DNA from 2 places in the Sphingomonas sp. CD22 genome. Region 1 is predicted to be linked to the other one. Evidence: riboswitches for the same ligand, from Rfam matches in the RefSeq annotation. Region 1 holds a riboswitch; the other holds the start of a gene.
The links. Region 1 has a riboswitch for glycine ahead of gcvT (glycine cleavage system aminomethyltransferase GcvT). Riboswitches for the same ligand answer to the same signal wherever they lie in the genome.
Positions count from the first base shown of each region.

Region 2: it holds a riboswitch for glycine, as region 1 does, so the genes downstream of both, SFC76_RS16425 (L-serine ammonia-lyase) here and gcvT (glycine cleavage system aminomethyltransferase GcvT) in region 1, are expected to answer to the same signal.

Region 1 is NZ_JAYDYX010000001.1:267,859-279,933, reverse strand. Features, by position in the region: gene gcvPA (aminomethyl-transferring glycine dehydrogenase subunit GcvPA) at 1-372, opposite strand, end outside; gene gcvH (glycine cleavage system protein GcvH) at 551-922, opposite strand; gene gcvT (glycine cleavage system aminomethyltransferase GcvT) at 922-2,127, opposite strand; glycine riboswitch at 2,185-2,291, opposite strand; glycine riboswitch at 2,292-2,384, opposite strand; gene SFC76_RS01290 (hypothetical protein) at 2,680-3,315, opposite strand; gene ispH (4-hydroxy-3-methylbut-2-enyl diphosphate reductase) at 3,485-4,456, shown strand; gene thrB (homoserine kinase) at 4,511-5,464, shown strand; gene rnhA (ribonuclease HI) at 5,461-5,931, shown strand; gene SFC76_RS01270 (FAD-binding oxidoreductase) at 6,088-7,167, opposite strand; gene SFC76_RS01265 (alpha/beta hydrolase) at 7,164-8,096, opposite strand; gene SFC76_RS01260 (A24 family peptidase) at 8,147-8,614, shown strand; gene cpaB (Flp pilus assembly protein CpaB) at 8,693-9,727, shown strand; gene SFC76_RS01250 (pilus assembly protein N-terminal domain-containing protein) at 9,729-11,306, shown strand; gene SFC76_RS01245 (CpaD family pilus assembly protein) at 11,345-11,986, shown strand; gene SFC76_RS01240 (AAA family ATPase) at 11,986-12,075, shown strand, end outside.
Region 2 is NZ_JAYDYX010000009.1:19,009-31,083, reverse strand. Features, by position in the region: gene SFC76_RS16470 (O-antigen ligase family protein) at 1-315, opposite strand, end outside; gene rfbC (dTDP-4-dehydrorhamnose 3,5-epimerase) at 1,121-1,684, shown strand; gene rfbB (dTDP-glucose 4,6-dehydratase) at 1,696-2,748, shown strand; gene rfbD (dTDP-4-dehydrorhamnose reductase) at 2,788-3,690, shown strand; gene rfbA (glucose-1-phosphate thymidylyltransferase RfbA) at 3,687-4,550, shown strand; gene SFC76_RS16445 (ribbon-helix-helix domain-containing protein) at 4,592-4,876, opposite strand; gene parA (ParA family partition ATPase) at 4,873-5,535, opposite strand; gene SFC76_RS16435 (helix-turn-helix domain-containing protein) at 5,864-6,691, opposite strand; gene SFC76_RS16430 (replication initiator protein A) at 7,146-8,111, opposite strand; glycine riboswitch at 8,463-8,552, shown strand; gene SFC76_RS16425 (L-serine ammonia-lyase) at 8,657-10,048, shown strand; gene galU (UTP--glucose-1-phosphate uridylyltransferase GalU) at 10,277-11,149, opposite strand; gene SFC76_RS16415 (hypothetical protein) at 11,291-12,075, opposite strand, start outside.

The sequences.
Region 1 (12,075 bases):
CAGGCGCGCGACCTGCGTCTGGAACTCGAACAGCATCTGCAGCGTGCCCTGCGCGATCTCGGGCTGGTACGGCGTATAGGCGGTGAGGAACTCGCCACGCTGGATCAGATGATCGACGCTCGCCGGCACGTGATGGCGATAGGCGCCCGCACCGAGGAAGAACGGCACCTCGCCGGCAACCGTGTTCTTGCGGGCGAGCGCGGTCATGTGCCGCTCGACGGCAAGTTCCGACGCGTGATTGGGCAGGCCGTGGATCGGGCCGGACAGGCGAGCGGCCTCGGGCACGTCGACGAACAGATCGTCGATCGAGCTCGCACCGATGACCGAGAGCATCGCATCACGGTCGGGCTGGGTAAGCGGCAGGTAGCGCATTCTCTACTCCTCCCCTCCCTTTGAGGGAGGGGCCGGGGGTGGGTGGCGGCCTGGTGGTACGGTGAGGCTCGTCGGCTCGGCAGCCGTAACGCGAGCACGCCACCCACCCCCAGCCCCTCCCTCACGGGCGGCCATCAAAGTAATACTTTGATGGGACCCTTCAGGGAGGGGAGCAGTCTCAAAGCTTGGCGACGAAGTCCGCGTAGGCGGCTTCGTCCATCAGCGTCTCCAGCTCGGCCGGATCGCTGAGCGTGATCTTGAAGAACCAGCCCGCCGCTTCCGGATCCGAATTGACCAGGCTGGGGTCGTCGGCGAGCGCGGCATTGCCCTCGCTCACCGTCCCCGACACCGGCGTATAGACGTCCGACGCGGCCTTGACCGATTCCACCACCGCGGCCTCGTCGCCCTTGCCGAGCTGCTTGCCCGCTTCGGGAACGTCGACGAACACGATATCGCCGAGCTGGCCCTGCGCGTAATCGGAGATGCCGACGGTGCCGGTGTCGCCATCGACATCGACCCACTCATGGTCTTCGGTGAAATAACGGCTCATCACTTGCCTCCTGCGCGGACATAGCGGTGGGGAACGAACGGCATCGGTGCGACCGTCGCCTCGTGGATCTTGCCGCGCTGGACGAGGCGCAGCGGCGTGCCCGCCTCGGCGAGCGCGGCGGGAACATAGGCCATCGCGATCGGCGCACCGACGCTCGGCGCGAAGCCGCCGCTGGTGACGCGGCCGATCACCGCGCCGTCGGCATCGACGACGCTGGCGCCCTCGCGCACCGGCTGGCGACCTTCGACCGACAGGCCGACGCGCTTGACCGCGGGGCCGTCGGTGCGCTCGGCGAGGATGCGCGCGGCGCCGGCGAAATCGGCGGCCTCGCGACGGCGCTTCGACAAAGCGAAACCGAGATCGGCCATCACCGGCGTCGTCTCGGGATCGAGATCGTGGCCGTACAGCGGCAGCCCGGCTTCGAGCCGCAGCGAATCGCGCGCGCCGAGACCGATCGGCTTGACCTCGGGCTCGGCGCAGATCGCATCGGCGAACTCGGCGGCGGCCTCGGCGGGGATCGAAATCTCGACGCCGTCCTCGCCGGTATAGCCCGAACGGCTGATCCACAGCGCATGGCCGTTCCACTCGAACGCACCCGCGGTCATGAACACGAGCTGCTCGACGCCGGGGATCAGCCGCGACACGGCGGCGACCGCCTTGGGCCCCTGCACCGCGAGCAACGCCTGATCTTCCATCAGGTTGAGCGTCACATCCTCGGGCAGGACGTCGAGCAGATAGGCGAGATCGTCATATTTGGTCGCGCCGTTGACGACGACATACTGGCTCGCCGCGCCGAAGGGATGCGCGCCTTCGGCGGGCAGCGTCGTGACCATCAGATCGTCGAGAATGCCGCCCTCGTCGTTGAGCAGCAGCGAATAGCGGATCCTGGTGGCGGCGAGGCCGGCGATATCGCCCGGCAGCACCGCTTCGAGCGCCCTGGCGACACCGGCGGCGTCGATCCCGTCGCCGGTCAGGCCGACCTGCCCCATATGGCTGACGTCGAACAGTCCGGCGGAGTCGCGCGTCCACAGATGCTCGGCCATGATGCCCTCATATTGGACGGGCATCTCGTAACCGGCGAACGGCACCATGCGGCCGCCGCGGGCGCGGTGCCAGCCGTCGAGCGGCAGCAGCTGGATGGCGGGCTCGTCGCCTTCGAGGTCGTCGAGCGGGTCTGGCAAAGTCTCGGAAAGCGAATCGCTCATCAACCGTCTCCAAAAAGGCACGGGACCAAAGACGGCGCAGCGCCGCATTCGATCCGTCATACCCCCTCTGTCACGGTGACCTGAGAGCTTTGACCCGGCGCGCGGCGGCGGCGGGCTTACCCCTTCGGTGGCTCCTCAAAGGAACGCTTTCCAGAGTGTCGATGAGGCAGCGCGCGGTCCGTTGTGCCTGAGAGATTCCGGGGTGGTTGCTCCTTCGGCGGCCTCCTTGTGCAGAGGCTCTCTCCCGCGCCCGCCCATGCCGGTCGCCCGGCATCGACGCCTCGTGCTGTGGCGGGGGGCGGGGGCTTAGTCAATGCGGAAAGCGGGCCGCGGTACCGCTCCCCTCCCCGCAAGGCAGGGCCATCGCCTATGACCGATCGGGGTGCTGCGATCCCCCGTCATGCCGGACTCGATCCGGCATCCCGCTTCGTCCGCCGTCCCGAAGAAGCGGGACCCCGGCGCAAGGCCGGGGTGACGAAAGGATAGGTGAGGCAGCCGACCAGATCATCGGCCATCGGCGATCGCCCCTCCCTCGAACGCGAGGGAGGAGTATCAGCGTTGCGCGTTATACTTCAGCTGGTCGTCGGTGAGCTGGAAGCCGACCAGCGCCTCGAAGGTCGCGCGCAGCACCGCGGAGCGCACCTCGGGCCGTGCCAGCGGATCGGTCGCGGCATCCTCGTCGCCCGCCTTGCGCTTGCGGGTGAGCTGGTTGCGCACCTCGTCGGGCAAGGTCGCCGCCGCACGTGCGATCTGCGTCGAGGCGGTGCCCCGCGCCTGCGCCCGCGCCTGGCCGGCGTCGAAATGCACCGCGATCTGCCCCTTGCGCTTGGCGGTCACCGCCGAGCCGCCGCGGACGATCGCGATATAATACGGCAGCACCACGTCGCGTGGGCCCTCGGTCCGCGTCCGCCGCGCGAGCACGTCGAAGCTGACGGTGGTGGCGATCTGGTCGCCGGCGTCGTTGCAGGCGCCGCGCACGTTGGTCATGCTGGCGACGACGTCGATCGCGCTCGCGTCCTTGCTGGTCGCCGGATCGAACAGGGTGATGTCGCCGGTGCCGGCGGCGACGCCGACCGTCGGGCAGGCGGAGCGCACGGCGGAGATGCCGCCTTCGACGATCTCGCCCTTGCTGGCGCAGCCCGAGAGGATCAGCGCGAGGGCGGACAGGCCTAAAGCCGGGGTTTTCACGAGGACGCGTACCTTTGTCGAACGGACGGTGATGCGCCGCCGGAGGACCCGGACGATGCGCGGCGCACCATAGGAACCGGCTTTGGCGCGCGCAAGCAATCGCGTACTTCCGCGCGGTGAGGCATTCGCGTACTTCCGTGCGCGGGGCCAATCGCGTAGAACGCTCCGCATGGCCTCCCAATTCCCCGCGGACGGCGGCAAGCCCGTCCTCGAACTGCTGATCGCCGCACCGCGCGGCTTCTGCGCCGGCGTCGACCGCGCGATCCGCATCGTCGAACTCGCGATCGAGAAGCACGGCGCGCCCGTCTACGTTCGCCACGAGATCGTCCACAACAAGTTCGTCGTCGACACGCTGAAGGCACAGGGCGCGGTGTTCGTCGAGGAACTCGATCAGGTGCCCGACGGCGCACCGGTCGTCTTCTCCGCGCACGGCGTGCCCAAATCGGTCCCCGCCGACGCGCAGAACCGCGGCCTCGACTATCTCGACGCGACCTGCCCTTTGGTGTCGAAGGTCCATCGTCAGGCCGAACGGCTCGTCGCCGCCGGTCGCCACATCGTCTTCATCGGCCACGCCGGCCATCCCGAGGTCGTCGGCACCTTCGGCCAGGTGCCAGCCGGCGCGATGTCGCTGATCGAGACCGCCGCCGATGCCGAGATCTTCGCGCCGGTCGATCCCGACAATCTCGCCTTCCTCACCCAGACGACGCTGTCGGTCGACGACACCGCCGCGGTGGTCGCGGTGTTGCAGCGCCGCTTCCCCAACATGCTGCCGCCGCGCGGCGAGGACATCTGCTACGCCACCTCCAACCGGCAGGCGGCGGTCAAGGCGATCGCCGCGGCCTGCGACGCGATGCTGGTGATCGGCGCCCCCAATTCGTCCAACTCGGTGCGGCTGGTCGAGGTCGCGGAGCGCGAGGGCGTGCCCGCGCGGCTGATCCAGCGCGCCGGCGAGCTCGACTGGACGTTCCTCGACGGCGTCGGCACGCTCGGCATCACCGCCGGAGCCTCGGCGCCCGAACTGCTGGTGCGGGAGCTGGTCGACCTGCTCTCCACCCGCTTCGCGATCACCGAGCGCGAGGAGGAGACGACGCGCGAGACGATCGCGTTCAAACTGCCGCGCGGCCTCGACGCCGCGGCATAGGCCGACCGTCCCCCGGCGCACGTCCGGGGGACGTGGAGACTGGGGGAGGGATCGATGGCCGTCTACACGCACGTCTCGGCAGAGGCGCTGTCCGCGTTCCTGCGCCGCTACGCCGATGTCGGCGAGCTCGTCTCCGCCAAGGGCATCGCCGAGGGCGTCGAGAACAGCAACTACCTCGTCGACACCACCACCGCGCGCTTCATCCTGACGCTCTACGAGAAGCGCGTCGACGCCGGCGACCTGCCCTTCTTCCTCGACCTGCTCGATCACCTCGCCGATCGCGGCCTGCCGGTGCCGCCGGCGATCCGCGACCGCGACGGCGTCGCGATCCAGACGCTGGAGGGCCGCCCCGCCTGCCTGATCCGCTTCCTCAACGGCGTCTCGGTGACCCGCCCGACGCCCGATCAGGCCGCCACCGCCGGCGCCGCGCTCGGCGCGCTGCACGCCGCGGTCGCCGATTTCGAGGGTGGCCGGCCCAACAGCCTCGGCGTCGCCGACTGGCGGCCGCTGCTGACGCGGTGCGGCAGCGATCTCGACGCGATCGCGCCGGGCCTGTTCGCCCGTGTCGACTGCGCGCTCGCCGCGGTGGAGGCGGACTGGCCGCACGATCTGCCGACCAGCGTCATCCATGCCGATCTGTTCCCCGACAACGTCCTGATGCTCGGCGCACGGGTGACGGGATTGATCGATTTCTACTTCGCTTGCCGTGACATACGCGCTTATGACGTCGCCGTGATGCACACCGCCTGGGCCTTCGATCCGCAGGGCGCGCCGCTCGCCGGCGTCGGCCCGGCGCTGCTCGCCGGCTATGCCGGGGCACGCGGCCTGTCCGCCGCCGAGCGCGCCGCGCTGCCGGTGCTGGCGCGCGGCGCGTGCATCCGCTTCCTGCTCACCCGCGCGTGGGACTGGCTCGACACGCCGGCGGATGCGCTGGTGACGCGCAAGGACCCGCTCGCCTATCTGCGCCGGCTCGACTGGTACGACGCCCATCCGGAGGCCTTTGCATGACCGACCCAGATTCCGCCCCCCCGCAGCTCGTCGAGATCGCCACCGACGGCGCCTGCAAGGGCAATCCCGGCCCCGGCGGCTGGGGCGCGCTGCTCCGCTTCGGCGGCCACGAGAAGGAATTGTCGGGCGGCGAGACGCTGACCACCAACAACCGGATGGAGCTGACCGCGGCGATCGAGGCGCTGCGCGTGCTCACCCGCCCGTGCCGGATCAAGCTCAGCACCGACAGCAAATACGTCATGGACGGCCTGACGCGCTGGATCCACGGTTGGCGCAAGAACGGCTGGCGCACCGCCGACAAGAAGCCGGTCAAGAACGCCGAACTCTGGCAGGCGTTGTTCGCCGAGACGCAGAAGCACGAGATCGAATGGATCTGGGTCAAGGGCCATGCCGGCAACGCCGACAACGAACGCGTCGACAAACTGGCGAGCGACGCGGCGGTCGCAGCGGCCCGCCCGCCAGCCTGACCCCAAATCCTCCCCCGCCAGGGGGAGGTGGCGCCGCGAAGCGGTGACGGAGGGGGAGGACAGGGCGGGAGCTTTGTTACGACGCTCCCACCCTATCCTCCCCCTCCACCACTCGGCTGACGCCGAGCGGTCCCCCTCCCCCTTGCGGGGGAGGATTTAGGCGAACCGCCCCGCGGCATAGCGCGCGACATCGACCCCTTCGAACCCCGAAGGCAGGCCCGTCCCCAGCAACAGGCTCGCCGCCACCGCGGCGCCGGCGGGCGCGGTCTGGATGCCGAAGCCGCCCTGCCCCGCGCACCAGAACAGCCCCGCCACCTTCGGATCGAAGCCGTACACCGGCAACCGGTCGGGCGCGAAGCTGCGCAGCCCCGCCCAGCGCCGCTCGACCGCCGCGACCCGCCAGTCGACCACGCCCTCGAACCGGTCGATCGCCAGCGCGACGTCGATCTCCTCGGGCGCGACGTCGTGCGGATCGACCGGCGTCTCGTCGTGCGGGCTCAGCCACAGCCGGCCCGCCTCCGGCTTGAAATAGAATCGCCCCGCGATGTCGGCGACGTGCGGCAGGTCGGCGGCCGCGGGCGGATCGGTGCGCAATTGCACCATCGTCCGCCGATAGGGCTGGATGCCGAGCGGCGCCGCCCCCAGCCGTACGGCGATCCGGTCGGCCCATGCGCCCGCCGCATTGACCAGCAAGCCCGCGCGATACGTCCCCGCCGGGGTCGCGATCGTCCAGACGCCGGCGGTGCGGTGCGCCTCGTCCAGCCCGGCGCGTGTCGCGATCGCCCCGCCGGCGCGGCGGAATGCGGCGAGATAGGCGGCATGCAGCGCCGCGACGTCGATATAGGCGCAGCTCGGTTCGTGCACGCCGAGCGTCCATTCGGGCCGCAGCCCCGGCACGAACGCGGCGGGATCGACGCGGTCGAGCACCACCGCGGTCCGCTCGAACGCGGCGAGGAAGGCGTCGACCCGCCCGGCATCCGCCGCCCGCCCGATGTGCAGCGACCCCAAAGGCGCCAGATAGCCGCCGCCGCGAAGCGCGGTTTCGGACGCGCTGGTCAGCGGCTGGATGCCCGGCCCGCCATAGGTCTCCGACCAGAAGGCCGCCGAGCGCCCGGTGCTGTGATACCCCGCCTGCTCCTCCGCCTCGATCAGCAGCACGCGGGCGTGCGGCGCGAGCGCGGCGGCGAGGCTGGCACCGGCGATCCCCGCGCCGACGATCGCGATGTCGTGGATCATCGCAGCCGGTCCAGAAAGGCGTCGATCGCATCGAACGCGCGCCGCCGCACCGCATCGTCCTCGCGCAGGATCTCATGCGCCGATTCGGCCCCGAAGCGCACCAGCTCGGCGCGCGGCAGCCGTGCCGCCAGCCGCACCGCGGCACGGGCATCGACCAGCCGGTCGGCATCGGCGATCAGCATCAGGATCGGCACGGCGAGCGTCGCCAGCCGCGGATCGGCCTGCAGGCGCGCGCCCGATGCGAACGCCTCCAGCACCCACGCCCAGCTCGGCGGCCCGAGCAGCAGCGACGGGTCGCGCGCATACCAGAAGGCTTCGTCGCCATAACGGTCGAGCGAATGGGTGAGCCGCTGCTGGCGATGGCCGGCGGAGGCCTTGCCCGGCCGCACCGTCCACGCCGGCCGGGCGGGATCGCCGATCCTGGTCATCGCCCGCGCGACCGCGCGGCCGGCGCGCGCGCCGAGCGGCGAGCGCACGCCGATCATCGGCGACACCAGCACCGCCGCATCGGGCACGACGCCGCCGTCCAGCATCGCGCGCAACGCCAGATGCCCGCCCATCGAATGGCCGAGCAGCACCGCCGGCCCCTCCCCCGCGCGCGTCCAGTCGCGCCAGAAGGCGGTGAGGTCGCCCACCCACGCGTCGAAACTGGCGGCGTGGCCGACGTGCGGATCGGCGGAGAGCCGCCCGGAGCCGCCCTGCCCGCGCCAGTCGAACGCGGTCACCGACCAGCGCTGCGCATGCAGGTGGCGGATCGTCTCCAGGAACTTCTCGACGATGTCGGCGCGCCCGCCCTGTACCAGCACCCGCCCGCGCGGCGCGGGATGCGGCCAGTCGAACCGGCGGTGGCGCCAGCCGTCGGGCGCCCGCCATTCCGTCAGGCGCGAATCGGCGGGCAGGTCGCGGCGCAGCTCGGCTTGATCGGTCATCGTTGCTTTGGTTACGTTTTCGCAAGCCATGCCGTCTACCTCTGCGTGCCATGGGGACGGACAGTCTATTGGTCGCGGCGCTTGCCGTCATGCTCGGCGCGCTGCTCGTCGCCGCGGGGATCGAGGATGCCCGCACGCGCGAGATCGCCAACGGCAAGAATGCGGCGATCGCGCTGCTCGCGCCTGTGTGGTGGTGGGCGATGGGGCTCGGCTGGGGCGACGTCGCGGTGCAATTGCTCGTCGCGGCGATCGTCTTCGCGGTGTTCGTCGGCGCCTTCGCCTGCGGCTGGATGGGCGGCGGCGACGTCAAGATGATCGCCGCGCTCGCCTTGTGGCTGCCGCTCGGCAGCCTGTTGCAGATGCTGATGGTGATGTCGGTGCTGGGCGGCGCGATCACCGTCGCGATGATGATCGAGCGGCGCTGGCAGCGCCGGATCGGCGCGGTCGAGGTGCCCTATGGCGTCGCGATCGCCGCGGCGGCGCTGCTCGCGCTCCCCGCCATTCTGCCAGCCCTTTGAAGACGAACCGGATTTTAACCAGTCCGCGGCCAAGATGGCCCAATCAACCACCGGTGCGCTGAAAGGCCCGTTGAGACCATGGATAGTCGCAAGATCGTTTTGCTGGTGGGCGCGTTGCTCGTCGCCGGCATCACGGCATTTTTCGCCCGCTCGCTGATCGCCGGCGCCTCCGCGCCGCAGGCGGTGGCGATGGGCGCCCCCGCCCCGGTCGCCGTCACCGGCCCGGACGTGCTGGTCGCGACCCGCGCGCTGCCGGTCGGCACCATCCTCGATGCCACCGCGCTGAAGTTCCAGCCCTGGCCGCAGCAGCTGATCGACAACGCTTATTACCTGAAGGCGGGCACCGACGTCGCCAAGCTGACCGGAACGGTGGTGCGCAACGCGATCACCGCCGGCCAGCCGATCACGCGCGGCGCCCTGGTTTCGCCGGGCGACCGCGGCTTCCTCGCCGCGGCGCTCGGACCGGGGATGCGCGCGGTCACCGTCAGCGTGTCGAGCCAGGCGGCGGTCGCCGGCTTCGTCTTCCCGGGCGACCGCATCGACCTCGTCCTGACGCAGACCGTCAACGGCGGCGGCGACGGCCAGCCGCTCAAGGTGTCCGAGACGATCATGCGCAACGTCCGCGTGCTCGCCACCGACCAGCGCACCGACAATGTCGTCGGCGAGGACGGCAAGTCGAAGGTCACCAGTTATTCGACCGTGACGCTGGAGGCGACGCCGAAGATGGCCGAACAGGTCGCGGTGGCGCGGACGATCGGCGAATTGTCGCTGTCGCTGCGCGCGCTCGCCGACAATTCGTCCGAACTCGAAGAGGCGATCGCCAGCGGCGCGGTCAAGGTGCCCGATGGCGACCCGCGCGCCGAAAAGGCGATGATGCTGCGCCTTGCCACCCAACCGCAGACCGGCGGCACCACCTTCGCCACCGGCGCCGACGTATCGCGCTTCCAGCGCAGCACCGTGCCGGCGCGTGCGCCGACCGCCGGCGCCCCGGTGGGCAACGGCCCCGCACCGGGTGGCGCGGTCGGCGCCGGCGGCGCGACGATCCAGGGCCCGGCCGTGCGGGTCGCCCGCGGCAACAGCGTGACCGTCGTTCCGGTCGGAGGGAAAAACTGACATGCCTCTCGTGCACCCCCTCCGCGCCCGCCGCGGTCGCACCGCCGCCGTCGCGCTGGCCCTCGCCACCACCCTCGCGATGCCGCTTGCCATCGCCGATGCGCGCGGCGCCGATGCCGCGACCGCCGGCGGCAGCTCCTCGGTCGTCCAGGTCAACACCGGCCGCGGCCGGCTGGTGACGCTGTCGCGGCCGATGAGCGACGTCTTCGTCGCCGACGAGACGATCGCCGACGTCCAGGTCCGCTCGCCGACGCAGCTCTACATCTTCGGCAAGAAGACCGGCGAGACGACGATCTCCGCCACCACCCGCGGTGGCGCGGTCGTCTATGCGACCACCGTCCGCGTCGGCAACAACCTCGATTCGATCGCGGCGATGCTGCAGCTCGCGATGCCCGACGCGCGGCTCGTCGCGACGCCGATGAACGGCATCGTGCTGCTCACCGGCACCGTCGCCGGCCCCGGCGACGCGGCCGAGGCGGAACGGCTGGTGCAGGCCTATGTCGGCGACGCCACCAAGGTGCTCTCGCGCCTCAAGACCGCGACCCCGTTGCAGGTCAATCTGCAGGTCCGCATCGCCGAGGTCAGCCGCACCTTCATCAAGAACGTCGGCGTCAACCTCGGCTCGCTCGACGCGACCGGAGGGTTCAAATTCGGCATCGGTCGCGGCACCGTCAGCCCTCAATATACACCGGGTTTCCCGCTGGCGACCGGCTTCAATACCGGTACCAACACCACCCTTATCCCGAACGGCAGCTCCGGATCGACGCTCGGCCTCGCCGGCAAGCTGCTCGGCCTCGACCTGCTCGCCGCCGTCGATCTCGGCGAGACGCTGGGTCAGGTGACGACGCTCGCCAACCCCAATCTCACCGCTTTGTCGGGCGAGACCGCGACCTTCCTCGCCGGCGGCGAGATCCCGATCCCGCTCGCCGGGGGCCTCGGCACCGTCACCGTCGAATACAAGCAATATGGCGTCAGCCTCGCCTACACGCCGACGGTGCTGTCCGACGGCCGCATCTCGCTGCGCGTCCGTCCCGAGGTTTCGCAGATCGACAATGCCAATGCGGTGACCGTCGGCGGCACCCGCGTGCCCGGCATCACCACCCGCCGCGCCGAGACGACGCTGGAGCTCGGCTCGGGCCAGAGCATGATGATCGGCGGCCTGCTCTCCAACAGCCACGGCAACAACATCGACAAGACGCCGTTCCTCGGCGACCTGCCGATCATCGGCTCGCTGTTCCGCTCGACCAACTTCCAGCGCAACGAGACCGAGCTGGTCATCATCATCACCCCCTATCTGGTGAAGCCGGTGAGCAATCCGGCGCAGATCGCGCTGCCGCACGACGGCTATCGCGCGCCGAGCGACGCCGCGCGCATCCTGCTCGGCGAGGTCGGCAGCGGCGGCAACGGTCCCCGCCCGGTGCCGACGATGATCCCCGGCGACCCGCCGTCCGCGCCGACGATCGGCGCCGCCGCCGCGGTGCCGCCGGTGCCGCAGCGTCAGCCGGCACCCGCCGCCGCCGATTCGCGCGCCACGTCGAAGAAGAAGGGCGCCGTTCCCGCCCCCGGATTTTCCAACTGATGCCCGTGCCGGCCCCGATCAAGGACCCGTTCAAGGACATGGCCTCGATGACCAAGCATAAGCTGCTCCTCGCCACCCTGCCCGCGCTGCTTCTCGGCGGCTGCATGGGCACCACCAACCGCGGCCTCGAATCGGTCCACCAGCCGGTCGTCGCGCGCAACGATTACGCGCTCGATCTCGCCACCGGCGGAGCCGGTCTCGCCGCCGGCGAGGGCCGCCGGCTCGCCGGGTGGATGGACGCGATGCATCTGGGCTTCGGCGACAAGGTCGCGATCGACGAGACCGCTTACGGTGCCGGCCGCGCGCGCGACGAGGTCGCCGCCGTCGTCGCCAGTTACGGCCTGCTGCTTTCCGACGAGCGCCCGGTGACCGCCGCGCCGGTGACCCCCGGCACGCTGCGCGTCGTCGTCAGCCGCATGCACGCCAGCGTCCCCGGCTGCCCCGACTGGAGCCGCAATTCGAGCAACGAATTCGACGCCAACACCTCGTCCAACTACGGCTGCGCGATCAACGCCAACCTCGCCGCGATGATCGCCCGACCCAGCGACCTCGTCCACGGCACCGACCCGCAGGCGCTCGTCGACACCGCGGTCAACGCCAAGGCGATCGACGCCTATCGCAAGAAGGCGCCGACCGGCGCCGGCGCGTTGCAGGCGGCCAGCTCGCGCGGAGCCAATTGATGAACGCCCCCTGGAAGCCCGCCGGCCAGACGACGCGCGAACCCTTCGCCGCCTATGTCTGCGACGAGACCACCGCCGAGACATTGCGT
Region 2 (12,075 bases), on a different contig from region 1:
GAGCAGTAACAACCGCTCGTTAGTCCGTAGCGGCGCGAACATAAGGGCTGCGGCCAATACTGGAAGCAGCCCCATCAGGCTGTACAGTGTTAAGTCTGGCGCCATTGATATCGGACGCCATCGTGCGCCGAGGCCAATAGTAGTTAACGCATCGGCATAAGGCGCCCGTCCCGGCAAGCTGCGCCACAGACCTGGTGGCAGGGGGATCAGCTGAACGACCATCAGCACACCAAGCGCAACTACCGCTAGAGCGAAAGGCCGGGCACGAGCGCGATCAGCAGAATCCATCCGCCATAACGCGACCGCGATCGCCACAATCGAGCCAAGCCGTAACAATAGATGCGGTGCGACGCCGTAGCGTGACGATCCCCCGAACATATAACAAAAGGACAGGAAGGCGGCAGCCGCTAGAGCGGCCGCGGTGAAGCGGCGCGTCTCTGCCCCCCTCGTGCTATGGCGTCGACCGCCGGATGGTATACGAGCCCTACGGTCCATCAACATCGCTTACACCAACACGTTTATCAAATTCATCGCGCGCCGTCATAGGCGCGTCGATCCTCGGAACGCCAGCGAACTTTATCATTTTAAATTCATTGCTTGGAGCAGGGCATCAGGGTTTTGCGTATCGCAATGGTATTTTATAATCCCAGTCGTGATCAACGACTTACCTGGACTAGCGAAATATACTTTTTTAATCGAAATACTTTTTATTAATACTAGCTGAATTTATTTATTCTATGTACCTCATTATATTACACATTATTCATTTAGTAAATTTTTCGATAACTCTTTTATAAGCAAGACAACTGACGCACATAACATGTTTGTTGTAAGTATAATATAAATAGAAATTTATTTAATAATTATGGATGACAAACATTCTTCTAGCGTCAATTTATTCGATTTTAACCGCTGAATTTTATTTGAGGAGGCGCTGCGTCCTCTTTAGATTATGACCCCGTATCATCATGAATTTTTCAGCGACTCAAGCCGGCAGCGACAAGCGAGCAACTAGCTGTTGCATCCTATAGTCAATAGCGAGATGCGCTGATATCGCTGGCATCGGACGAGACGAGCCCGTAACGTCCCGTTGCCCCGGTAGTGTCGCAACGAGGTTTTTTTGTCCCCTCCTGTCCAACTTATCCGTCCGAAGCGTTTCGGCGATGCCCGTGGCTGGTTCACCGAGGTCTACTCCGTCCCCGCCTTCGCCGCGCTCGGCATCACCTGCACCTTCGTGCAGGACAACCACTCTCTCTCCGCCCCGGCCTACACGTTGCGCGGCCTCCACTTTCAGACCCCGCCCCGCGGCCAGGACAAGCTCGTCCGCTGCATCCGCGGACGCATCTTCGATGTCGCCGTCGACGTGCGTCGCGGTTCGCCGACTTACGGCCAATGGGTCGGCGCCGAACTCAGCGCCGAGAACGGCCACCAGCTCTTCATCCCGATCGGCTTCGCGCACGGCTTCGTGACGCTCGAGCCCGATTGCGAGGTGACCTACAAATGTTCGGACATCTATGCCCCCGAGGCGGATGGCGGCATCCGCTGGGACAGCGTCGGGATCGACTGGCCGCTGCCCCCCGGCGTCACGCCGGAGCTGAGCGACAAGGACAAGGTCCAGCCGACCCTCGCTGACTTCGACAGCCCCTTCCCCTATAACGGCCGGCCGCTCGCGCCCCTCGCCTGAAGGACCCAGACATGCGCATCTTCGTCACCGGCGGGGCCGGCTTCATCGGCTCGGCGCTCGTCCGCCATCTGATCGAGAACACCACCCACGAGGTGCTCAACTTCGACAAGCTGACCTATGCCGGCACGCTGTCGACGGTCGAGCGGGTCGCCGCCTCGAACCGCTACCGCTTCGTTCAGGGCGATATCTGCGATGCGGAGGCGGTGCGCGCCGCGATCGCCGAGTTCAAGCCCGAGATCGTCACCCATCTCGCGGCCGAGAGCCACGTCGACCGCTCGATCGACGGCCCCGGCGCCTTCGTCCAGACCAATGTCGTCGGCACCTATACGATGCTCGCCGAGGCGCGCGCCTATTGGGCGGGGCTCGACGACGACGCCCGTGCGGCATTCCGTTTCCACCATATCTCGACCGACGAGGTCTACGGTTCGCTCGGCGACACCGGCCTGTTCACCGAGGACACGCCCTACGATCCGCGGTCACCCTATTCGGCGTCGAAGGCGGGGTCGGACCATCTCGTCCAGGCCTGGGGTCATACCTATGGCCTGCCGGTGCTGATCACCAATTGCTCGAACAATTACGGCCCCTATCATTTCCCCGAGAAGCTGATCCCGCTGATGATCGCCAAGGCGCTCGCCGGCGAGCCGCTGCCGGTCTACGGCAAGGGCGATCAGGTGCGCGACTGGCTCTATGTCGAGGATCACGTCCGCGCGTTGCAGGCGGCGTTCGAGCGGGGCAGCGTCGGGCGCACCTACAATGTCGGCGGCCATAACGAGAAGCAGAACATCGAGGTGGTGCACACGCTCTGTGCGATCCTCGACCGGCTGCGGCCGCGTGCCGACGGTCGCTCCTATGCCGAGCAGATCACCTCGGTCGCCGACCGCCCCGGTCACGACAAACGCTATGCGATCGACGCGAGCCGGATCAACGACGAGCTCGGCTGGCGCCCGCAGGAGACGTTCGAGACCGGCATCGAAAAGACGATCCTTTGGTATCTCGACAACGAGGCGTGGTGGCGACCGCTGGTCGCCGCCAAGGCGTCCGAACGTCGCGGCATCGCGGCCTGACATGTCGATCGCTCGACCTGTAGACATGTCGGCGCGGCGATGACCCGCGACATTCTCGTCACCGGCGGCAACGGCCAGCTCGGTCGCGAACTCGCGCGTACCGTGTGGCCGAAGGGCTGGCGCGCGGTCACGCTCGGCCGCGACGCGCTCGACCTCGGCGATCCCGCCGCCATCGGCGCAATGATCGCCGACGGGCATGAGGGGCGGCCATGGGCGGCGGTGATCAACGCCGCGGCCTATACCGCGGTCGACAAGGCGGAAAGCGACGTCGTCGCCGCCTGGACGGTCAACGCGCTGGCACCGGCTGCGCTCGGCGCGGCATGCGCCGCGGTGGCCATCCCGCTCGTTCAGGTCTCGACCGATTATGTCTTCGCCGGCGACAAACAGGGCGCCTGGCAGGTCGATGACCCCGTCGGTCCGCTCGGCGTCTATGGCGCATCGAAGCTGGGCGGCGAGCTCGCCGTCCGCACGTCGGGCGCACGCGCGGCGATCGTGCGCACCGCCTGGGTGGTTTCGGCGCAGGGCGCGAATTTCGTCAAGACGATGCTGCGCCTCGCAGCCGATCGCGACCAGTTGCGCGTCGTCGCCGACCAACACGGCAGTCCGACCGGGGCGGCCGATCTTGCCGCGGCGCTGGCGACGATCGCGGTGCGGCTCGCCGACGATACCACCGCACCGACCGGCACCTTCCATTTCAGCAATGCCGGCGAGACGAGCTGGGCGGATTTCGCACGCGAGATCTTCCGGCAGAGCGCGGCACGTGGCGGTCCGTCGGCCTCGGTCGAGGGCATACCGACCAGCGACTATCCCACCCCGGCGCGGCGCCCGGCCAATTCGCTGCTCAGCCACGACGCCATCCATACCGCCTACGGCATCGAACCGCGTTCCTGGGACGCAGCGCTTGCCGACATCCTCGACGAACTGATCGGAGCACCGCAATGAAGGGCATCATCCTCGCCGGGGGTTCGGGCACCCGGCTCCACCCAGCGACGCTGGCGGTCAACAAGCAGCTGCTGCCGGTCTACGACAAGCCGATGATCTATTACCCGCTGTCGGTGCTGATGCTCGCCGGCATCCGCGACGTGCTGATCATCTCGAGCCCCGAATATATCGACAATTACCGGCGCCTGTTCGACGACGGTTCGCCGTTCGGGCTGCGCATCGCCTATGCCGAGCAGCCGCGGCCAGAGGGGCTGGCGCAGGCGTTCACGATCGGCGCGGACTTCATCGGCGACGATCCGGTAGCGCTGGTGCTCGGCGACAACATCTTCTTCGGCGCCGGCCTGCCCGACCTGCTCGCCAACGCGATCGCGCGGCCGAGCGGCGCGACGGTCTTCTCCTACCATGTCGAGGATCCCGAACGCTACGGCGTGGTCGAATTCGGCGAAGGCGGCCGCGCGATCAGCATCGAGGAAAAGCCCGCGCAGCCCAAGTCGAACCATGCGGTGACCGGCCTGTATTTCTACGACAATCGCGTCGTCCAATATGCCCGCGATCTCAAGCCGAGCCCGCGCGGCGAGCTCGAGATCACCGACATCAACCGCCTCTACATGGAGGCGAATGACCTCTACGTCGAACAGATGGGCCGCGGCTATGCCTGGCTCGACACCGGCACGCACGACAGTCTGCTCGAGGCGGGCGAGTTCGTGCGTACGCTGCAGCACCGACAGGGTATCCAGATCGCGTGTCTGGAAGAAATCGCCTACGAGCAGGGGTTTATATCGGCTGACGAGGCTCGCACGCGCGGCGAGATGTTCAAGAAGACGGCATACGGACGCGCGATCCTGAAAGCCGTTGGTTGATAGAATACCCGACATGTCTACGTGAAGACATGTCGGGTATATCAATCCCCGATCGGACTCTCCCCGTGCTTCCTGAGCACGTCGTTGAACGCCTCGGCCATCAGCGCCTGCAGGCTGCGGCCCTGACGACGCGCCAGGGTGTGCATCGCGAACGACATCTCGGGGCTGAAGAAGCCGGCGATCTGCTTGCGGCCCTGGCGGCTCGCCGGCCCCTGCCCTGCCGCGCCGGCAGACGGCGTGGGTGCCACGACGGGTGCCGGCGCGGCGACGGCAGCGGGCGGTGCGCCGACGGTGCGCAAATTGGCGAAACTCGGCTTGCGGCTCATGCAGGTACCTTCTTGCGGGTCTTGGTCTTGGCTGAGGGCATGCCGACCTGTCGACATGTCCACGCGTAGAGCTGTCGAATATCCTCGGCGGCCTTGCCGTCGGGCTCATATTCCATGACGGTGCGCCCCTCCCCGCTCGCGTGGCGATAGGCGGCGCGGTCGGGGATCTGCACCGGGCAGGGCGGCGTGCCGAAGCCTTCGACCAGCTCGCCCGCTTCCTGGTAGACGCGCGGCGCGTTGGGGGCGCCGGCGGTGAAGACGACATAGGCCGGCTTGCGCAGCAGCTGGACCAGCTTGGCGGTGGTCTGGATCGCCGACAGGTCGAAGGCGCTCGGCCGGCACGGGATCAGCACGAGATCGGCGACCTCGACCGCGGCGCGGGCGGCGCTGTCGGCATGGGGCGGCGTGTCGATGACGATCAGCTCGGCCCCCTGCCCGCGCGCCGCCTCGACCTTGGCGGTGAGCCGTGGCGGCGGGCTGTCGATCACCTCGGGCGGCGCCTCCTGCCGCCAGGCCGCCCATTGGCTGGCGGTCGCCTGCGGATCGGTATCGATGATGAGCGCGACGCGGCCGGCATCCTGCGCGGCTGCGGCGAGGTGGAGCGCGAGCGTCGTCTTGCCCGCGCCGCCCTTCTGACTGATGATCGCGATGGTCGCCATGTCGTCCTCCCTACATGTCTACATGCCGACGTGGCAAGTCCTCGACGTATAGACATATAGACGCGTCGAGCCCCCTGCCCTGCCGAAAAGGTGACGGGAGCGATGAGCCGCATGGCGTCGATCCTTCGGACCTCCGACGGTTCGACGCGCGATACCGCAGGTGAGGATCACCACCGCAAACCGCTTGCTCCTCTTAGGGAGCATGTGACGGCGTAGCCGGCACTCCCGTCTTTTCGTGTGGTTTTTCGGTTGTTTGGGCTCTTCGCTCGTCCTTCGTTGCCGTCAGGCGATTGCGTTGGCCGGCTAGGCCAACTCCAAAACAACCTATTTAATAAGAATTCATTCGGGGTTGCGAATTGTTTTGAGACTCGCAGACAATGGCGATGTCGCGGTCGATCGCGGCACCGAGCGACGCCAGCACCTTGCCGAGCATCCCGCCGACGCTCGCCGCAGCCCGTTCCCGGCACGACAGGCTCGCCAGCATCGCCGCATGCGCCTGCGCCTCGACGGCGCGATGCTGTTCCTGATCGACCGGCAGCGGCGCCGGGCGCATCCAGCGCGGCAGATAGGCGAGCACCCGCGCCGGCAGCAGCGGCCGATAGGCGTTGGAGGTCTGCCGATAGCGCGGCCCCTCCCCGTCCACCCGCTTGAACCGGCGCTGGCGAACGAGGAAGCCGCAGCGTTCGAGCGCGTGCAGCGCGCGGGCGACGGTGGCGCGCCCGAGCGCGGTCGCCTCGGCGAGCCAATCGTAGCTGGGGTAGACGCGGCCCTGGTTGAGCCTGGCGAGCGTGCACAATTCCTCGAACACGCGCACCGCGGCCGCGGTCAGCCCGGCGATGCTGCGCTCGGTGGCGTTCAGCGTGCGGGTGCCGGCGCGTTCCTCGCGGCGCAGCCGACGGCCGGCGTCGAGCGTACGGCGGCAGGCGCGCAGCAGCCGGTCGGTCTCGCCGGGCGCCGGCGTCGCGAAGAACAATTCCTCGAACGTCCCCGCCTCGATACTGTCGCGCAGCACCGGCGCACCGGTGCGATGGCCCGGGCGATGGCCCGTGCGATGGGGTGCGCGGGTGCGTGCCGAGGCGCGTGATCGATCGCGCAGCCCGCCCTCCGCACGCGCGAGCACGCGTGCGCTGGCCTCCCCGAGGGTAAACGCCGTCATCTTCCATCCCCTTGCGGGGCCGGGACCGAGGACAAAAAAGACCGTGGCGCGAAACGCGCATCCTTGAACCGGAATGGGTTCGGAGCTATTCGGGAGACGTGAGCTGTTGAAAAGTCACTGATCGACGTTTGGCGACGCCGGTCTCTCGCATAATCCTTGGGATGCCCGGCCTTCGTGCCGGGCTTTCCTTTATGTGGTCACGGCCACTCCATGAACATCGCCGCGGTCGACATGACCGCGCGTCATTCTTGTTGCAGCAATGATCCAACAGCGGAAGCGCTTACGATTCGTGCTTTCGAGTATTTAACCCGAAAAAAGTTCGTGCTTTCGAGTAGAATAGACGTTTCTATTCGTGCTTTTGAGTAACAATGGCGCGCCGCCATTCGTGCTTTCGAGTAGGAATGCACCGCATTCATTCGTGCTTTCGAGTAACAATTCGCAACCCTGGCGCGAATCACCCGGCCGGATTGGTTCCCTCGGCGGCAGCCGATTCGACGATCGTGCGATGCTCGCTCAGCACCGCCTGCCCCGGCTGCGGCCGCGGCGTGATCACCACCCGGTTCTGCGGCGCCTTGCGGCCGCGACGCGGGGCGGCACCCTCCTCCTCGGCGGCCTCGCTCTCGACCAGTTCGAGATGATAATCGGGGATGCCGTCGGTCGCGACGATCTGCTTCAGCGCCGCCTTGAAGTTCGACAGCGGGTTCTGATAGCCGATCTGGAGGCGGAAGGTGGCGAGATCGAGGTCGAGCCCGCCTTCCTCGCAGGTCGAGCGCGCCACTTCGTAGATGCGCCGCTCGATCGGTCCCAATTGGAAATAGGCGGCGGCATAATCGAGCACGTGGCGATCGAGCAGGATCGCGCGGAACAGCCAGTCGCACAGCCGCACCTTGACCGCCTTCAGCCGGCGCTCGCCGCTCTTCGTCTTGGAATAATGGAGTTTTGCTTCGGACAGCCACGAGAAGAAGCCCTCCTCCCCCTCCCCGCCCGCTTCGATGTTGGTCTTGATCTGCGTACCCTGCAGCCGCTCCAGCGCCTCCGACAGCCGGCCGTAGGAGCGCGCGCTATGGTTGGAGCCGGTGACCGAGAACAGATCGTGCGCGGTGAAGATGAAATCCTGCTCGACATGCTCGCCCGCCTCGAGCTTCGCCGCCATCAGGCTGGCGATATAGAGCACGATCTCCTTGTCGTAGATCGTCGCGACGCCGCTCGCCGAGGGGCGCACCTCGATCGACACGGTGGCGTGATCATAGGTCAGCGGCTTCATCCAGGCGTTCTTGGAAAGCGCGAAGAAGGGAAAGGCCATCAGCGACCGCTCGCCGCGGATCTCGCCGTGCAGCGGGCTGTCGAGCGTGAACAGGTCGCGGTGCGGCACGGTGCCGGCGCTGGTGGACGGGCGGGTCGGGGCAGGGGAACGGGCCATGATCATTTCCTACTCGAAAGCACGAACTTTTGGCACCCCACACGGGATTCCCGAGGGAAAATGGGCGTGGACGCGGTTCCATTCGTGCTTTCGAGTAGGAAATGAGGGGTGATCGGCGCGTCGCGCCGGCCCCTGGCGGTTTCCGGCAGGAGAGCGCGTCGCCCATGCGATGCGCGATACGACGCGTCGGATTGTCGACATGTCTATGCCTCGACCCGGCGGTGCCAAGTCCCTCGTATCCCTGCGCTGCCCGACGCGATGGCGTCGATCTGTCGACATGTCGATGGCTCGACAAGAAGGAACGAGCGGGTGCCGCACCCTTGACCGGGGGCCGGGCGATGATACCGTCCGCGCCGTCGATCAGGGAGAGACCGGGCTGGCCCCGGCGCCGAAGGAGCAACCGCCCCGGAAACTCTCAGGCAGAAGGACCGATCGACGACGACATCTGGAGAGTGGCGCCACCCGGTGCCCGCCGACGGGATAATGATCTCAGGCGCAAGGGACAGATGGGGCATGCAGGCCGGCAGCACCGGCGGAAGGACCGCATGCACACCGATCCCGTCACCGCGCCGCTCGACCGCAACCTCGATCGCCCGATCAGCGTCGCCGAATTGTTCACGATCGGCATCGGCCCGTCGAGCTCGCATACCGTCGGCCCGATGCGCGCCGCCTTCGACTTCGGGCAGCGCGCGCTGGGGCAGGGGGCTCCGGTCGGCGTCACCTGCGACCTCTACGGCAGCCTCGCGCTCACCGGGCGCGGCCATGCCACCGACACCGCGACGATCCTCGGCCTCGCCGGCTGGGAGCCCGAACGGCTCGATCCCGATGCGGCGCCGGCGATCCTCGCCGACATCGCGGCGCGCCGGCGGCTGGCGCTCGCCGGTCGCCACACCATCGCCTTCGCGCCCGACGACATCGTCTTCCATCCGCGCGACTTCCTGCCCGAACATCCCAACGGCATGACCTTCACCGCCAGCTATGCCGATGGCGCGACCTATGCGGAGACCTATTTCTCGATCGGGGGCGGCGCGATCCTGCGCAAGGGCGAGCGGCTCGCCGCGGGCAATGTCGCGGTGCGCCATCCGTTCGGCTCCGGCGCCGATCTGCTCGTGCTCGGCGATGCCACCGGCCTGTCGATCGCCGAGCTCGTCCGCGCCAACGAGGAGGCGTGGCGCAGCCCTGCGGAGACCGACGCGTTCCTCGACGCGGTCCGCGCCGCGATGAGCGCCTGCATCGACCGCGGCATCGCGCAGGAGGGCATATTGCCCGGCGGCCTCAAGGTGCGGCGCCGCGCCCGCGCGATCCAGCAGGGCCTCACCGGCGACACCCCCGGCCGCAACCCCGCCGAGGTGTTCGAATGGGTCAGCCTGTGGGCGCTCGCGGTCAACGAGGAGAATGCCGCGGGCGGCCGGGTGGTCACCGCGCCGACCAACGGTGCGGCCGGCGTGCTGCCCGCGGTGCTGCGCTTCTACGAGACGCTGATCGAGGGCGCCGACGACGAGGGCGCACGCCGCTTCCTGCTCACCGCCGCGGCGATCGGCATGCTCTACAAGAAGCGCGCGTCGATCTCGGCCGCCGAAATGGGCTGCCAGGGGGAGGTGGGGGTCGCGTGTTCGATGGCGGCGGGCGCGCTCGCCGCGGTGCTCGGCGGCAGCAACCGCCAGATCGAGAATGCCGCCGAGATCGGCATGGAGCACAACCTCGGCCTCACCTGCGACCCGATCGGCGGGCTGGTGCAGATCCCGTGCATCGAGCGCAACACGATGGGTGCGGTGAAGGCGATCAACGCCGCCTATCTCGCGCTGCGCGGCGACGGCAGCCACGTCGTCAGCCTCGACGCGGTGATCGAGACGATGCGCCAGACCGGCGAGGACATGCGCTCGAAATACAAGGAGACGAGCCTCGGCGGCCTCGCCGTCAACGTGGTGGAATGTTGACGTGTCGGGGTGTTGAGGTGTCGACAGATCGGCATTGATCGAACTGACGACGGCTTGCCCCACCGCACCGACCTCGGTTGAACCGTCGGATTGTCGACACGTCGTCACATCGACCTGTCGGCAAGGGCTGCGCAGTCACATCGCTCCGCGTGGAACGCCCATCCGATCAGGACCGGAAGATGACAGGCCGACACGTCGACATCTCGACACGTCGGCCTGTCGGACATCTTACTTGGCCAGCAGCCCCTCGGCGAAGCTGCGGACGCTCGGACCGATGTCGGCGCGGGCGAGGGCGAGGGCGAGATTGGCCTGGATATAGCCCGCCTTGTCGCCACAATCGTAGCGCTCGCCGTCGAAGGTGAAGCCGTGGAACGGCTGCTGTCCGATCAGCTGCGCCATCGCGTCGGTGAGCTGGATCTCGCCGCCCGCACCCTTTTCCTGGCTCTCGAGGATGCGCATCACCTCGGGCTGGAGGATGTAGCGGCCGGGGATCATCAGATTGGACGGCGCGCTGCCCTGCTTGGGCTTTTCGACCAGCGCCTTCACCTCGGTGAGGCGGCCGTCGATCGCGCCGGGCGAGATGATGCCGTATTTGTCGGTCTCGCTGTCGGCGACTTCGAGCGCGCCGACGATATTACCGCCGACCTGGTTATAGGCCTCGACCATCTGCGCGATGAAGCCGGGCTTGCCGACCATCAGCTCGTCGGGGAGCAGCACCGCGAACGGCTCGTCGCCGACGATCTCGCGCGCGCACCACACCGCATGGCCGAGGCCGAGCGGCTCCTGCTGGCGGACGTAGACCGGCGAGCCGGGCTTCTGGCGGATGCCCTCGATGACGCTGAGCGACTTGCCACGCGCGCGCATCGTGTCCTCGAGCTCGTAGGAGATGTCGAAATGATCCTCGAGCGCGCCCTTGCCGCGGCCGGTGACGAAGATGATCTGCTCGATCCCCGCCTCGAGCGCTTCCTCGACCGCATATTGGATCAGCGGCTTGTCGACGACGGTCAGCATCTCCTTGGGCATCGCCTTGGTCGCGGGGAGGAACCGCGTGCCGAGGCCGGCCACCGGAAACACCGCTTTGCGTACGCGCTTGATCGTCATGACTGGTCCCATCGATTGCTGTGGAGGCGGTCGAGACCACCCGTCGCCGGGGGGTCTAGAATGTTATGAAGACAGAGGAAATACAGTCATCCGCGCATTCGTGCCGGATCGGTCGCGACCCGGCGCGGACGGGGTGTCGGCTCAGCGCAGCCGGCCCGCGGCATCGTGCGCGAGCAGGCCGCGGACCTCTTCGGCATAGGCCGGGCGGCGCAGCCATTGATGGCGGATATGGTCGAAGGTGCGGCGGAACGCCCCGGGCGTCGGCGTCCGGAAGGGCAAAGTGAGCAGCGCCAGCACGCGCCAGGCGAGCCCCCAGCGGCCAACCCTTTGCCCCGCAGCGGTCACGCCGGAGGAGGCGACGAGGCTCGGCCAGGGCATCGTGAAATGGCCCAGCGCCGCGTCGATATCCGATTCATAGCCGCGGTTGATGAAGCCGTTGGCCTCCTTCAGCGCGCCGACCGGGCGGGTGTGGCGGATCGGGATGGCGTCGACGATCGCGAAGCGCCGGTCCTCGGGCGGCAGCGCGCTGCCCCAGACGAGGTCGATGCCGCTTTCCCAGCCGTAATCGAACAACGGCGCGACCTCGCGCAGCGCGCGCGCCGCGAAGAAGGGCGCCATCATCTCGATGTAATTGACCTCCCGATACGCGAACGACGGATTGCGCGCGGTGCCGGCGTAGGTGAAATAGCTGTCCCAGGTCAGGCTCGGCTGGAAGATCGTGAACCCCTCCGCGGCGCCGAGCGCGAACAGCCGGCTGAGACTGTCGGCATCGGTGTCGATGTCGTCGTCGATCAGCGCGACATAGTCATATTGGGCGATGAAATCGTGATTGTCCGACAGCGTCGCACGCCAGCCCTGGACTTTCGTGCCGGGAATGAAGCGGTGGAACGTGCCCGCCGCGTCGAGCGGGCGGCTGTTGGGATCGA